Regions from separate parts of the Pantoea sp. B9002 genome, predicted to be linked through region 2. Evidence: predicted binding sites of a transcription regulator. Region 2 holds the regulator's gene; each other region holds the start of a gene.
What was found. The regulator PhoB, encoded in region 2, activates phosphate uptake and scavenging genes when phosphate is short. The targets are predictions, from matches to a motif close to CTGTCATAAAACTGNCNNAT.
Positions count from the first base shown of each region.

Region 1: the regulator PhoB is predicted to act here: its motif matches at 3,537-3,556, upstream of phnC (phosphonate ABC transporter ATP-binding protein).
Region 3: the regulator PhoB is predicted to act here: its motif matches at 1,964-1,983, upstream of HX773_RS12055 (heavy metal response regulator transcription factor).

Region 1 covers NZ_JACAPA010000041.1:21,006-26,236, forward strand. The annotation lists gene phnE (phosphonate ABC transporter, permease protein PhnE) at 1-613, opposite strand, end outside; gene phnE (phosphonate ABC transporter, permease protein PhnE) at 610-1,473, opposite strand; gene phnD (phosphonate ABC transporter substrate-binding protein) at 1,701-2,627, opposite strand; gene phnC (phosphonate ABC transporter ATP-binding protein) at 2,654-3,484, opposite strand; gene phnN (ribose 1,5-bisphosphokinase) at 3,767-4,300, opposite strand; gene phnM (alpha-D-ribose 1-methylphosphonate 5-triphosphate diphosphatase) at 4,300-5,231, opposite strand, start outside.
Region 2 covers NZ_JACAPA010000011.1:63,287-68,517, reverse strand. The annotation lists gene HX773_RS08940 (cobalamin-independent methionine synthase II family protein) at 1-201, opposite strand, end outside; gene HX773_RS08935 (PstS family phosphate ABC transporter substrate-binding protein) at 368-1,294, opposite strand; gene phoR (phosphate regulon sensor histidine kinase PhoR) at 1,566-2,876, opposite strand; gene phoB (phosphate response regulator transcription factor PhoB) at 2,897-3,586, opposite strand; gene sbcD (exonuclease subunit SbcD) at 3,784-5,001, shown strand; gene HX773_RS08915 (AAA family ATPase) at 4,998-5,231, shown strand, end outside.
Region 3 covers NZ_JACAPA010000020.1:26,171-31,401, forward strand. The annotation lists gene HX773_RS12045 (multidrug effflux MFS transporter) at 1-781, shown strand, start outside; gene HX773_RS12050 (alpha/beta hydrolase) at 778-1,821, opposite strand; gene HX773_RS12055 (heavy metal response regulator transcription factor) at 2,045-2,734, shown strand; gene HX773_RS12060 (heavy metal sensor histidine kinase) at 2,727-4,175, shown strand; gene HX773_RS12065 (cupin domain-containing protein) at 4,243-4,713, shown strand; gene HX773_RS12070 (carboxymuconolactone decarboxylase family protein) at 4,691-5,231, shown strand, end outside.

The DNA of each region.
Region 1 (5,231 bases), on a different contig from region 2:
AAATGCCGTAGCGATGTTTTTGCAGGCTGTTCGCGCCGACCGCGCTGAGGCCGCGACTCGGTGAACGCTCCACCGCTTCGTGCCCTTCAGCATAGAGTTTGCCGAGCAGGCCGACATCCTGCATCACTATCGCCAGCACGCCAGCCAGCGGCCCCATGCCGACGGCGCGCACGAAGATCAGCCCCCAAATCGCCATATCGATACCGCGCAGCACATCCAGTACGCGACGCACGACCAGCGAAATCGGACGCGTCAGCGGATCGTGCATTACGTTGCGCGCCGCCAGGAACGAGACCGGCAAGGCGATCAGTGAAGCGGTCAGCGTGCCGGAAAACACAATCGCCAGCGTAATACCGACCTGCGTGAAGTAATAACCAAACGGCCAGTTGAGGAAATCCTGCCAGACAAACATGCGCAGGAAATAGCGGCTGAGCTGCTGGCAGCCGATGAGAAAACGGCTCCACTCAATGCCAAAAAACTCGAAAAAGAACAGGTAATAGAGCGCGATGGCCAGCGCCACCAGCGCGACGCGGCGCAGATAGCGGTGCTGCGCGGCAAACAGGGCGGCATGCTCCTGCTTGAGTTTGGCGACATCCGGCGCTAAAGCGATCATGCTGCGTCTCCTTCCACTACGCGGCGACGCAGCCAGCCGGACAGCGTGTCCAGCAGCGACACCACCACAATGATCAGCAACAGCGTGATGCTGACCTGATCGTATCGATCGAGTTTGATATTGGTCATCAGCTCTTGCCCGATACCGCCCGCGCCCACCAATCCGAGGATGGTGGAGGAACGGAAGTTGATCTCCAGACGCATAAAGCTGTAGGAAAGAAACGTCGGTTTAACCTGCGGCCAGAAGGCAAAGCGCATGCGCTGCAGTTTGCTGGCACCGCACGCCGCGAGGCCGCGCACCGGTTTATCCGAGGCGCTCTCAATCGCTTCGTAAAACAGTTTGGTCAGGCTGCCGACGGTGTGCAGCGCCAGCGCGAGGAAGCCGGGAATGGCTCCGATACCGAACGCCATCACGAACATCACCGCCCACGCCAGTTCGGGCATGGTGCGCAGAAAGGCGACAAACGCGCGGATCGCCATACGCAGGCTGCGCGGCGTTTGGGTGTTGTCGGCGGCGAAGAACGCCAGCACGCCCGCCACGGCCACCGCCACGATGGTGGACGACAGCGCCAGCTGTAAGGTTTCCCAAATCAGCGGCAGCTGGAAGTGCAAACGATAGCCCCAATAGGCCAGCGAACCTTCGGTTTTGCCATCGGCAAACAGCAGCGAGAGATGCAGCACCGGCAAAGTTTCGCCGATGTAGTCGAAAAAGTGTGGCAGCGACTGCCAGACGGTAAGCAGGTTAAATTCCGCCATCTTGCCCGCGGCCAGATAGAGCGCCAGCAACAGCAGCGACCACAGCAGCGAGTCGCGCTTTTGCTGGCGGCGGATGCGTTGGTAGTAGTGTTCGAAATCGGTCAAGGGGGGATTCCTGTTGGTTGGGAGGATGTATGCTGGAGGGTGCGTGCTGGAGGGTGCTCGCTGTCCCCCATCCCGGCCTTCCCCCACAAGTGGGGGAAGGAGATGCTGCCACATGCGACTTCAGCGTTGCATTTTGCACCATCTTCCTCCCACACTTGTGGGGGAGGACCGAGGAGGGGGACAGCGAGCACGGATCGAGGAGGGGGACAGCAAGCACCCCACCAAAATTAACCGCGCGTACCCTTCATCAAATCACGCTTCATATCGATGATATTCTGGTAATCCGCCACGGTAGCCGGGCCGATGTGCTGGGTGCCACCAACCGCTTTAACAAAGCAGCCGTGATCTTCTTTATCCAGTTTCTTGATGGTTGCCACCACTTTCGCTTTGAAGTCAGCGGGCAGATTGTTGCTGACCAGAATCGGGCCGTTCGGGATCAGCGGCGACTGCCAGATGATGCGGATTTGCTTCATCAGGTCCGGATGATCCATACGAATCAAACGACCAAAGGCACCGGAGGTATAACCGGTTTCGCGGTCGCCAATCAGCGACGTCCAGGTCACCGCGCCTTCGAACTGGCCGTTCAGCACGCCGAGGATGTCCTGCTCGTGGCCGCCGGAGAAGGTGACGCTGGAGAAGGTGTTGTTGTACTTATCGTCAACCGTGCCGCCAAACTCTTTCTTGAACGCCTGGTTCGGCATCAGGAACCCGGAAGTGGAATCCGGATCGGCCATGCCAAACGATTTGCCTTTCAGGTCTTCCAGCTTTTTGTACGGGCTGTCGGCTTTAACGATCACCACCGAGTGATAACCCTGCGAACCGTCTTTGTCGTCCACCACGATGCCCACCACATCCACCGCTTTCGGGTTCTGCAGGTAAACCGAGGCAAAAGAGGCTGGCGACATGCTCAGCACCAGGTCGATTTTGTTACCCAGCAAGCCCTGAATCACGCCTGAATAGTCAGACGAGTTGCGCAGTTTGGTATCCACCTGCAGCTCTTTATCGAAGAAATCTTTCACGCATTGGTTATCACCAATCTGCTGCGTGGCGTTCTGGCCGCCAAGAATCCCGAGGTTCAACTCTTTTGGTGCATCCGCTGCGTTTGCGCCAAATGCCATCGCAATAGTCAGTAAAGCTAAAGAAGTCAGTTTCATTCTTAGGTTTTCTCTTGCCGTGGGAGTTAGTGGAGCTGGTTAATTTCGTCGCCGTACAGCTCATGCATCAGGCCGTCGGTCAACTGGGAAGGATGTCCATCAAACAGCACTTTGCCGCGCTGAATACCGATGACGCGGCTGCAGTAGCTTTTTACCAATTCAATCGAGTGCAGGTTCACCATCACGCTGATGCCCTGCTCGCTCACCTGGCGCAGCACGTCCATGATGCGCTTGGTGTTTTTCGGATCGAGTGACGCCACCGGTTCGTCCGCCAGCAGGATGCGCGGGTTCTGCATCAGCGCCCGGCAAATCGCCACGCGCTGCATCTGGCCGCCGGAGAGGTTTTCCGCACGCTGCAGCGCCTGCGGCAGCATGTTCATCCACTGCAGCAGTTCGATAGCGCGGGCGCGGTCGGTTTCGGAGAAGACTTTGAAGAAGGATTTCAATGTCGAGGTCTGGCTTAAACGCCCGAGCAGCACGTTGGTCAGTACGTCGAGGCGCGGCACCAGACAGAAGTCCTGGAAAATCATGCCGCATTCGCTGCGCCACTCGCGCATCTGGCGGCTATTTAGCGTCACCACATCGCGATCCACTTCGCCGTGGCGATTGCTGAGGATCGCGCCCTGCGAAGCGCTGATGGTGCCGTTGAGCATGTGTAACAGTGTCGATTTGCCTGCGCCTGAGCGGCCAATCACCGCTACCAGCTCGCCCGCATGCAGATCGAAGCTGACGTTATCCAGCACCTGGTTGGCGCCGTACGCTTTGCACAATCCCTGCACCGACAGCACCTTGTTGCCCTGCCCGATAATCGGCGGGAATGGATTGTCGACGACGGTTTTCAGTAATGCCTGTGCCATGTTGCACTCCATCTCTTCTGAGGTGTTGATTGCACGCTATTACGGGCAAAACGGATGAAAGCTTGATGACAGTAAAATGATTAAACGGTGACAGCGTGTTCTGATGCCACGACTCATATTTCAACACCCTGCCCATCCGGACATTGCGCAATAAATTGCGCCGCTACGAATGGTGCGAATGGCACATACAAAACGTACACTCCGAACATTGCGCAATAAATTGCGCCGCTACGAATGGTGAGAACGGGACACACAAAACGCACGTATCCGTAGCGGCGCGATTTATCGCGCACCCAGCAAACGTCGCAGCTCTTCAAGCGTACTGCTCAACGCGCCATCATTATTCAACGCGTAACAATACGCGGGCAGCGGTTCGGCGGCGCGCGCCAGCCGTTTGGCGATGCCCGCCTCATCTTCGCGCCCGCGCTGCCGCAATCGCGTCTCCAGCACCGCCGGAGAAACCTGCAACACCAGCGGCAGCAGCTGCGTGCCGTAATGCTGCTGAACAATCGGCAGATGCAGACGTGAACCGTTAACCAGCACGTTCAGCCCGCGCGCCAGCCACAGATCGATCTCCTCGCCCAGCCCGTAGTACATGCCGTGCGCCTGCCAGCTGACGGCGAACAAACCCAGCGCCTCACGCCGTCGGAACTCCGCCTCGCTCAGCGCCACATGGTTCTCGCCGCCCGCATCGGCGGCGCGCGTAATGTAGCGATGGGCGATCAGCAGATTCTCCGGCGGCGCTTCGCGCAGCGCGTTCAGCAGGCTGTCTTTTCCCGAGCCCGAAGGCCCGGTAAGCCAGATCAGGCGCGCCATCAGAACACCAGCTTGCCTTGCGACCAGACGTGACGAATGTGCGAATGACCATGTTCGGTATGCGCCAGCACCAGATCGGCACGCAGCCCTTCGGCGATGCGTCCGCGATCGTGCAGACCAATCGCCCGCGCCGGATTACTGGTCACCAGCGCAGCCGCCTGCGGCAGCGTCAGCGTGTTGCGCTCATCGGCCACCAGCCGGAACACCGCATCGAGCAAGCTGGCGGGATAATAGTCGGAGGAGAGAATATCCAGCAGGCCGTGGCTGGCGAGTTCCGCCGCCGCCACGTTGCCGGAGTGCGAGCCACCGCGCACGATGTTGGGCGCGCCCATCAGCACCTGCATGCCGCAGTCACGTGATGCGCGAGCCGCCTCCAGCGTGGTGGGGAATTCGGCGATGGCGCTGCCAACATCATGGGATTCGGCGACGTGCGCCGCCGTGGCGTCATCGTGGCTGGCGATGGGAATACCGCGTGAACGGCATAGGCCAGCGATGGCGTTGCGATTTGGCGTTGAAAACTCAGCCGCCAGCGCCAACTGTTCACGCTCAAACTGATCCATCTGCCCATCGCTGAGGTGATATTTGCCCTGGAAATAGGTGCGATACATCGCCAGCGAGGTGTACTGGCGCTGGCCCGGCGAGTGATCCATTAGCGACACCAATGACAACTCCGGCGTGCTCATCAGCTTTTCAAATAGCGGCAGCGTGGTGTGATGCGGCAGCTCGCAGCGCAGATGCAAATGGTGATCGGCGCGGTTAATGCCTTTGCGATTGCTGTCCTGAATCGCGTCGATCATCTTAGTGAGGTTTTCGATGCGATGTCCGCCGTCGCGCACGTCACCGACGCCAATTGCATCCAGCACCGTGGTGATGCCGCTGGCGACCATCAGCGCATCGTGGCTGCTCATCGCCGAATGTGCCGGCCAATCCA
Region 2 (5,231 bases):
ACGGAATTCACCATCAGTAACGATCTGCAGGCCGTTGGCACGCTGCTGCTCTACAACGTGGCGGATTTCGCGATTTTCAACCTGACGCAGTTGCTCAGCATTGATTTCGCCATTGGCAAACTGCACACGCGCCTGCTTGATGGCAGCGGGACGCAGAAAACTGCCGACGGTATCGGCGCGGAACGGGTTATGACGTGGCATCTTCTCTCCTGGCTGAGCGCATAGTTGCGTCAGGGTATAATTTCGCTGGGTTATTTCAGCCATCTGGACGGCTATATGTCCAGGAAGAATGCCACGCTGTTACCCTTTCGGCAACGGAAGAAAATTCAGCTTACATGAAACTATTTCATGTTCAGATGCACGTTCTTCAATTTCCCTCAATTGCCGCGCGCGCTTGCGCCATCTGGCTATCGGACAACGGCAGATAACCGGCTTCGCTCACCCGACGCTGACCTTGTGGCGATAACACCTGATGCAGAAAGGCATTGACCAGCGGCGGCAGCGGTTTGCCGGGCGCTTTGTTGACGTAGATATAGAGCGGGCGCGACCACGGATAGCGGCCGCTGCGTATCGATTCGGCATCCGGCATCACGCTGTCGCCGTTCGCCGTAACCACCGGCAGCATTTTCACGCCGCTGAGATGAAAGCCAAAACTGGCGTAACCAATGCTGTTGGGCGTGGCGGCAACGGCTTGCACCACCGCCGCGGAACCGGGGAATTCAGCGACGTCAGCACGAAAATCGCCTTTACATAGCGCCTGCTGCTTGAAGAAGCCCCATGTGCCCGACGCCGAGTTGCGGCCATAGCGCTGGATGCTGCGCGTGGCCCACTGACTGTCGCTCAAGCCGAGATCGCCCCAGCGCTGCGGCACTTGCTGCCCACCGCACAGGCGAGTGATGGAGAACAGCGCGTCGAGTTGTTGCGGCGCGATGCGCGGCAGCGGATTGTCCTGATTGACCACCACCACCAGCGCATCCATCGCCACCGGCACCGCCAGCGGCGGATAACCGTAGCGCGCGGTAAAGAGTTGACGTTCGTCGATCTGCATCGGGCGGCTCATCGCGCCCAGCTGGGCAGCACCCGCCGCCAGCGCGGTCGGCGCAGTAGAAGATCCCGCCGCCTGCACCTGAACGTTCACGCCCGGCGACTGGCGGCTGAAATCCTCGCCCCACAAGGTCATCAGATAACCCAGCGTATCCGATCCAACGCTGCTCAGATTGCCGGTTAGCATGGTTTGTTGGCCGTGTGCCAAAGCAGAGCAGAGCAGCAAGAAGGAGATCAACAGCGATTTCATTGGCGATTCCGCAATTCAGTAAGACGCCTATTCTGGAGCGGCGTGATTTATCGCGCAATACATTGCGTATAGGTTGTTAATGAGGCGGGAATTGGTCGCCATGAATGACGTAATGCTTGTCAGTTAAGACATGAAAACCCTAAATTACCGAGAGCACACATTGTAGCGGCGCAATTCATTGCGCGATAAATCGCGCCGCTACGGAATGTGCGATGATTTGATACGGCGCTTAACTGATCGGCATTACGCCATGAATGGCGACCCTACGGCTTTAATTAACACGCTCTTCAAGAGCGCTAGCCACAATCAAGCGCGGTGGCAGCAGGAAGCTGAAACAGGTTTCCTGATGCGGCACGCTGGTGATCTCCAGCCGTGCGTTGTGATGGCCCAGCGCGTGCTTCACGATCGCCAGCCCCAATCCGCTGCCGCCGGTGGCGCGCGAACGTGCTTTATCCACGCGGTAGAAACGCTCAGTGAGGCGTGGCAGATGCTGCTCGCTGATGCCCGGCCCGTCATCGCACACCTTAAACTGCGCGCCTTGTTTGGTGCGCAGCCAGCTGATGTCGATGCGTGTGCCATCCGGCGTGTGATTTACCGCGTTGTAAACCAGGTTGGAAATGGCGCTACGCAGCTGCTCATCATTGCCGAACACTTTCAGATGCGGATCGGTATGAAAATGGATGGTGTGACGTCCCTGACTCAGCGTTTCCGCTTCACGCTGCAACAGCATCAGCATGCCCGGCACATCCACCGTCTCTTTAAGATCGATGGCTGGCGCCGCTTCGATACGCGACAAGGTCAGCAGCTGCTTTACCAGGCTGTCCATGCGGCGCGTCTGCTCTTGCATGGTATGCAACGCCTTGCTGCGCGTGCGCTCGTTCATCACCGAGTCATCCATCATTTCCAGATAACCCTGCAACACCGTTAACGGCGTGCGCAGTTCATGACTGACGTTGGCAAAGAAGTTGCGTCGCGCGCCTTCCAGCTGGTGCATCTGGGTGACATCACGCGCCACCATCAGCCACTGACCTTCGCTGTAAGGCATCACGCGGAATTCCATATGATGCTGATTATTGAGGATCTGCGTCAGCGGCATATCGAATTTGCGCTGGCGGATATAGCGGGAAAATTCAGGATAACGCAGTAAATTGAGGATGTTCTGACCGTTATCTTCCGGCCAGCGCAAGCCAAGATGCTGCTGCGCCAAACCGTTGCACCAGAAAATGGTGCCCTCTTCGGTGGTCAGCACCACCGCATCCGGCAGCGATTCTGCCCCGCTGCGGAAACGTTTGATCAGATTGCCCAGCTCGCGGCGGCGACGCCGGTTGCGCAACTGCATCTGATACAGGCCGTAAAACAGCGGTTCCCAGCTGCCGCGTCCGGTGGGCGGCGTCATTGAACGATCGACCCACAGCCAGTGCGACAGACGCATCAGATTTCTGAAGTGCCAGAACATCACGCCGGTCACCGCAATCAGCAGCAGCCACGGCAGATATCCGAACAACAGACCCAACACCAGCGCAGGTAAACAGACCAGCGCCAGCTCGGTCAACAATCTCTTCCAGGAGAGTCGTTCCAGCACGGTAAAAACTCCGTTTACGTTTAGTAGCGGGCAGAGAAACGATACCCTGTTCCGCGCACGGTTTGAACCATGCGATCGTGGCCGGTCAATTCCAGCGCTTTACGTAAACGGCGAATATGCACATCGACGGTGCGATCTTCGACATACACATTGGTGCCCCAAACGTGGTTCAGCAGCTGCTCGCGGCTGTACACGCGTTCCGGGTGCGTCATAAAGAAGTGCAGCAGTTTGTACTCGGTCGGCCCCATCTCCAGCGGCGTGGTTTCCGACATCACGCGATGTGAGGAAGGATCCAGGCTCAGGCCCTGCATCTCAATCACCTCTTCCACCGCCATCGGTGAAATACGGCGCATCACCGCTTTGATGCGCGCCATCAGCTCTTTCGGTGAGAATGGCTTGGTGATGTAATCATCCGCGCCCACTTCCAGACCGCGCACGCGATCCTCCTCTTCACCGCGCGCCGTCAGCATCATCACCGGGATGTCGCGCGTCATGGCTTCACGCTTCAAATGCTTAATAAACTGAATCCCGCTGCCGCCGGGCAACATCCAGTCCAGCAGAATCAAATCAGGCCAGGGTTCGATCAGCTTACCAATCGCGCTGTCATAATCTTCCGCCTCAATAGGCTGGTAATCATTCTGTTCCAGCACGAAACATAACATTTCACGGATGGGAGCTTCGTCTTCCACAACCAAAATGCGCTTAGCCATTGTAACTCCTGCTAGTGTGACACCGTGTCACTGGGATTTGCGGCGCCATTATGCGTCAGTTTTGTGACACTTTTATGAAAACACCGCCCTAAGATAGATAGATAAAAAACAGAAATGTGACAATAAAAATCTGCTTTTTTTCTTTGTGATCTTAAGTGGTTATAATTCGCCTTCGCTAAACAGAGCACGGAGCAAACATGCGCATCATTCACACCGCTGACTGGCATCTCGGTCAGTTCTTTTACAGCAAAAGTCGCGCACGGGAACATCAGGCGTTTCTCGACTGGCTGCTGGATCAGATTGTGCAGCATCAGGTGGATGCGCTGATTATCGCAGGCGACCTGTTTGATACCGGTTCGCCGCCGAGCTACGCGCGTGAAATGTTTAACCGTTTTGTGGTGGCGCTGCAGCCAAGCGGCTGCCAATTGGTGGTGCTGGCGGGCAATCACGACTCGGTGGCGACGCTGAATGAATCGCGCGAGCTGCTGGCCTGCCTGAATACGCAGGTAATCACCAGCGCCACGCCGCAGGGCGAACAGCAGGTATTAACCCTGAAGCAGCGCGATGGCGCGCCGGGTGCGCTGCTGTGCGCCATTCCTTATCTGCGTCCGCGCGACATTCTGCGCAGCCAGGCCGGACAATCCGGCCGCGAGAAGCAGATCTCGCTGCTGGAGGCGATCGAACAGCATTATCAGCACTGTTTTGCTGCCGCGCAGGCGCAGCGCGATGCGCAGCAAAACACGCTGCCGATCATCGCCACCGGCCATCTCACCACCGTTGGCGTGACTAAAAGCGATTCGGTGCGCGACATCTATATCGGCACGCTGGATGCCTTCCCGGCGCAGGCGTTTCCGCCCGCCGATTACATCGCGCTCGGTCACATCCATCGCGCCCAGCGCATCGCCAACAGCGAGCACATTCGTTACAGCGGCTCGCCGATTCCGCTCAGTTTTGATGAGCTTGGCCGCGAGAAAAGCGTCTTCCTGCTGGAATTCAGCGCCACGCTCGAAACCGTTACGCCGCTGACCATTCCGCACTTCCAGCCGATGCAGATGCTGAAAGGCTCGATGGCGGAGATTGAACATCAGCTGGCGCAGTTCAGCGAAAGTGCCAGCGAGCAGCCAACCTGGCTGGATATTGAGATCACCACGCAGGAATACCTCAGCGATCTGCAACGCCGCATTGAAGCGCTCACCGAAAACCTGCCGGTCGAAGTGCTGCTGGTGCGCCGCAGTCGTGAACAGCGCCAGCGCAGCCTCGAACGGCTGGAGAACGAAACTCTAAGCGAATTAAAAGTGGAAGAAGTGTTTGCCCGCCGACTGGCGCAGGAAGATCAGCTGGATGCCGAGCAAGCCGAGCAGTTAACGCAGCTGTTCCGCACCCAGCTTGCCGCGCTGGAGAATCCATCCGCATGAAAATTTTGACGCTACGTTTTAAAAACCTCAATGCGCTGCGTGGGGAATGGTTTATCGATTTCCGTCGTGAGCCCTTTGCCAGCAACGGCTTGTTTGCCATTACCGGCGCCACCGGCGCGGGCAAAACCACCTTACTCGATGCTATTTGTCTGGCGCTCTATCACCAGACGCCGCGCCTCGGCACGCTGTCGCAAACCCAGAATGAGCTGATCACCCGCGATACCGCCGAG
Region 3 (5,231 bases), on a different contig from region 2:
GCTGATTGTGGTTATGGCGATTGCGCCGATTGCCGGGCCGCTGTTGGGCGGACAGATGATCCGCGTGACATCCTGGCATACCATCTTCTGGCTGCTGGCGGCTATCGGCGGCGTAATGCTGGTTCTGATCTGCTGGTTGCCGGAAACGTTGCCGCCGGAGAAACGGGTGAAAGCCTCGCTGCCTGGCGCGTTTCGCAACTATTTCGCGCTGCTGAAAAATCGCCATTTCATGCGTTTTACCCTGTGCGTCGCGGCCTATTACGTTGCGGCGTATGCCTTTATTACCGGCTCGCCTTTTGTCTACATCACTTACTTCGGCATCGATGCGCAGCATTATGGCTGGCTGTTTGCGGTCAACGTGGTGGGTTTAATGGCGGTGAGCATGGTGAACCGACGTTTAGTGCATTGCTATCCGCTTGAGTCGCTGCTGAAGTTTGCGGTGCTAACCGCCACCGTGGCGGCGCTGATCCTCGCGCTCTGCACCAAATTGCAGCTCGGCGGCATCGTGATGATCATCCTCTCGGTGTTCGTGTTCTTCTCGATGAACGGCATCATCGCGGCCACCTCGACGGCGGCGGCGATGGATGCGGTGCCGAATATGGCGGGTTCCGCCTCGGCGCTGATTGGCTCGCTGCAATACGGCAGCGGCATCATCTCGTCGTTATTGCTGGCGCTGTTAAGCGACGGCACGCCGTGGACCATGGGCTGGATTATCGCGCTGTTTACCGTGGTGAGCGCGGTGATGGCGATCACCGCCGCCAAGGCAAAGTCGCAAGCTTAAATGTTCTGGTCGAAGAACGGATCGAGTTGGCTCATCGCTTCATCGACATAACGCGGCACCCAGTAGGTTTCGATATGGGTTGCGCCTGCGATGAGATAGAGCGTTTTGTTGGCGGTTCCGCTGGCTTTGCTAAAAGCGCTTTGCGTCATGTAGAGCGAATCGGCTTTGCTGCCCGCCATCATCAGCAGCGGCTGGTTGATCAGCTCCATGTTGCTTTGCGCATCAAAGCGCATCAACTCCAGCAGGCTGCTGGTGGTGTAGCGGAAGGTTGAGTTCGGATGGGCGTGGGTTTTCCAGTAATAGGCGTAACCCTGGCGATAAAGATCGAACGGCAGTTTGGCGATCTGCTCATCGGTCAGATTGGCGTCGCCGGAGTAGCTGACTTCACCGCCCGCGGCTTCTTTGCTGCGCGCCTCGGTGGCGGCACGCAAACGATCCTGAATGGTGGCGATCTGTGAATCCTGATAGCCGTTGCGGCGCACGCGCCCGGAATCGAACATGCTCAGGGTTGCCAGCGCTTTAAACCGCTTATCCGTCTGGGCCGCTTTCAGCGAGTAACCGCCGCCGCCGCAGATGCCGAGCAGACCGATGCGCTCAGCATCAACGCCGGGATAGCGGCTGAGGTAATCGGCCATGCCGTGGATATCTTCGATGCGGTTAGCCGGGATATCCACGCTGCGTGGCATGCCACCGCTGGCGCCCTGATAAGCGGCATCGGCGGTGATGGTGATGTAACCGTGTTCGGCCAGTCGCTGTGCGTACAAACCAGCCACTTGCTCCTTCACGCCGCCGTTAGGATGGGCGATAACGATGGCGGGATATTTTTTTGCCGGGTCGTAATGGGCGGGCGTGTAAACGTTGGCGGCGATTTGCAGGCCGTGCAGATCATACTTCACGGGATGGATGTTGACCTTGCCCGCCACGTTTTGCGTAATCGCGCCGTCATAAACCAGCGTGAAAGGGTTTTGGCGGTAATCAGCGGCCTGCGCGCTGACGGAGATTGCGGTGAACAGCAGGGCAGGAATAGCAGTGAGTTTCATCTTTGCTCCCGGAGAAATGTCGCGGCCTGAAAGGGGCGCGCGTAATGGATATTGTCGGGAGAGCTTAAGGCGCACGGGCTGACAGCATCATGACCAGAACATAACAACCTTGTCAGTTACACCTGCGCGTAAGCTGACAGCGCTGTCAGCAAAGTGTCAGCTTGCTGTTGGTGAGCGGCGCGCAACATAACGTTCAACGTTGTAAATAAAGGAATCCCCAGCTATGCGCTTATTGTTGGTTGAAGACGAAGAGAAAACCTCCACTTACCTGAGTCGCGCGCTGGGTGAATCGGGGTTTACCGTGGATGTCTCAGCCGACGGCGCGGAAGGGCTGCACTTTGCACTCGAGTTTGATTACGACGCGGTGATCCTCGACGTGATGTTGCCGGGCATTGACGGTTATCGCGTGCTGGAAGGGATTCGCAGCAGCAAACAAACGCCGGTGCTGATGCTGTCGGCGCGCGGTTCGGTGGATGAGCGGGTAAAAGGACTGCGGCTCGGTGCGGATGATTACTTGCCCAAGCCTTTTTCGCTGATTGAGCTGGTGGCGCGCATCCAGGCGCTGGTGCGGCGTCGCGCCACCGACGGTGCCGACATCACCCAACTGCAAATCCACGATCTGCATCTCGATCTGCTGGCGCGCCGGGTATTCCGCCAAGGCAATCGGCTGGAGCTGACCGCCAAAGAGTTCGCGCTGCTCAGTTTGCTGGCGCGGCATCAGGGCGAAATTCTGTCGAAGATGATGATCGCTGAACAGGTGTGGGACATGAATTTCGACAGCGACGCCAACGTGGTGGAAGTGGCGATTAAACGCTTACGCGGCAAAATCGACGCGCCTTTCGCGGTCAAACTGCTGCATACCGTGCGCGGCATGGGCTACGTGCTGGAAGTGCGGGAGGATCAGCATGTTTAAAGGTTCGATCTCGGCGCGGCTGGCGCTGATGTTTGTTGTCAGCATGGTACTGATTGTCTCGACGATTGGCCTGCTGCTGCGCAGTTCGCTGCATGATTCGCTGCAAAAGCAGATGCACAACGAGCTGCAGTTTCGTGCATCGCTGATGAGTCCGTGGATCAGCGCGCGCAGCTCGCCTGAAGGCTGGTCGGCGCTGGCCAGCAAGTTCACCGACTTAACCAGCGCGGAAGGTGAACGCGTGCGGTACTGGATTTTGAGTGACGATGCGCGTTTCAGCGTTGGCGGTGCGCCGCCGCTCGGCGTGCGCTGGGATGCCTTGCAGGAAGGCTTCAATAAAGTGCCGGGCGCGACCGATGAGGCCTGCTCGCTGTTCCTGCTGGTGAAAACCATTGCCGCGCACGGCGAGCGGCCCGCGCTGCGCTATGTGGTGGCCATCGACTCCACGCCTTACATGGGCACGCTGGATGCCTTCACGCGCACGCTACTGATTATCGCGTTGGTTGGCGTGTTTATTGTGGCGCTGCTTGGTTATGCCATTTCACGCATTGGCCTGCGTCCGGTGGGCGCGCTAAGCCAGCAGGCGCAGCACTTGGTGCCGGGCGATCACGCCCAGCGCCTCAACACCGATACTTTGCCGGATGAGCTGCAGCCGCTGGCCTCCTCATTTAACGGCGTGCTGGAGAGGCAAGCGGTCGCGTGGCGGCAGCTGGAGAGTTTCAATGCGGATGTCGCGCACGAGCTGCGCACGCCGCTGACCAATTTGATCGGTCAGACGCAGCTGGGCTTAGCGCGCCGCCGCTCGCCAGCCGAGCTGGAGGATTTACTCGGCTCCAATCTGGAAGAACTGGAACGCATGACCTCCATCGTCAACGACATGCTGTTTCTGTCGCACGCGCATGCGGGGGAACACGCTTCCCAGCTGACGCGCGTTTCGCTGCGCGCCGAGACCGCTAAAACCGCTGAATACGTGGAACCCAGTTTCGCCGAAAAGCAGCTGCGACTGCAGATTGACGGCGATGCACAGGTGCACATCGACCGGCGCTTATTCCATCGCTCGCTGGCGAATCTGCTGGAGAACAGTGCGCGTCATGCCGCGCCGCACAGCACCATTACCGTCACGCTGAGTGAATCCACCACGCAGGCGAGGGTGGCGGTTGCGAATCACGGCGATGCCATCGCGCCCGAGCATCTGCATCGCCTTTTTGAACGCTTTTACCGCGTGGACGCATCGCGCGCCAAAAGCGACACCCATCATGGGCTGGGATTATCGATTGTGCGCGCGGTGGCCATCATGCATCGCGGTGACGTGTTCGCGCGCAGTGAAAGTGGAATTAACACGTTTGGGCTGACCTTTGCCTTAACGCCGGAACCTAAACCGCTGTCTGCCGCGCCCGTCGCCGCGCTGAAACCTGACAACATTGTCAGTAACGCGTCAGCATGACGACATCTGCGCCTCGTTAGAATCGATGCCTCGCCGCATCCATGTTCAACAAAATAGGACGCACTGCATGACAGCAAAATCGGTTTATCTGGGGCTATTACTCTCCCTCGCTTTCTCATCGGTTGCCGCCGAACCTTTGGTGCAGATTGCACCGGCCGGCAGCCAATCAGCGCTGACCGGTCCCGCGCAAAACTTCACCGGTCAGGTGCGAGTTGATCCGCTGTTTGTGGCGGATAGCGACATCAATGCCTCGGCTGCCTATGTCACCTTTGAGCCCGGCGCGCGCTCGGCCTGGCACTCGCATCCTGCCGGTCAGCGGCTGATTGTCACCTCCGGCGTGGGCTTAACCCAGCAGGAAGGGCAACCGGTGCAGATCATTCGTGCTGGCGATGTGGTGTCGTGCCCGCCGGGCGTCAAGCACTGGCATGGCGCCAGCGCCAACAGTGCGATGACGCACCTCGCGGTGACCGGCGTGGTGGATGGCAAAAGCGTAACCTGGATGGAGAAAGTCACTGATGAACACTATCGCGCCGATTAAGCAACTCACCGTCGGCATCGTCATGATGTTCGCCGGTAACCTGGCGACCTATGCTGCAACCCAACAAGGAGTGACACCTGCAATGAATCAGTCATCAAATCCGTCAGATACGCTCTCGGCACGTCAACAAGCCATTCCGCTGATGGCGGCGTTTATGGCAACCAGCAACATGGAAAAACTGGATGGCGCACTTAATCAGGGACTGGACGCCGGATTAACGGTAAACGAAGCCAAAGAAATCTTGGTGCAGCTGTATGCCTACACCGGTTTCCCGCGCAGTCTCAACGCGCTGAGTGCGCTGATGAAAGTCACGGAAGCGCGCAAGCAGCGCGGTATCAAGGATGAAATCGGCAAAGAGCCGCTGCAGCCGGTGCCGGTGGGCGATGCGCTGCGTCAGCTGGGCACCGATAACCAAACCAAAATTTCTGGCGCGCCGGTGCAAGGGCCACTTTTCGACTTCGCGCCGGTGATCAATCAGTTCCTGCAAAGCCACCTGTTTGGCGATATTTTTGCCCGTG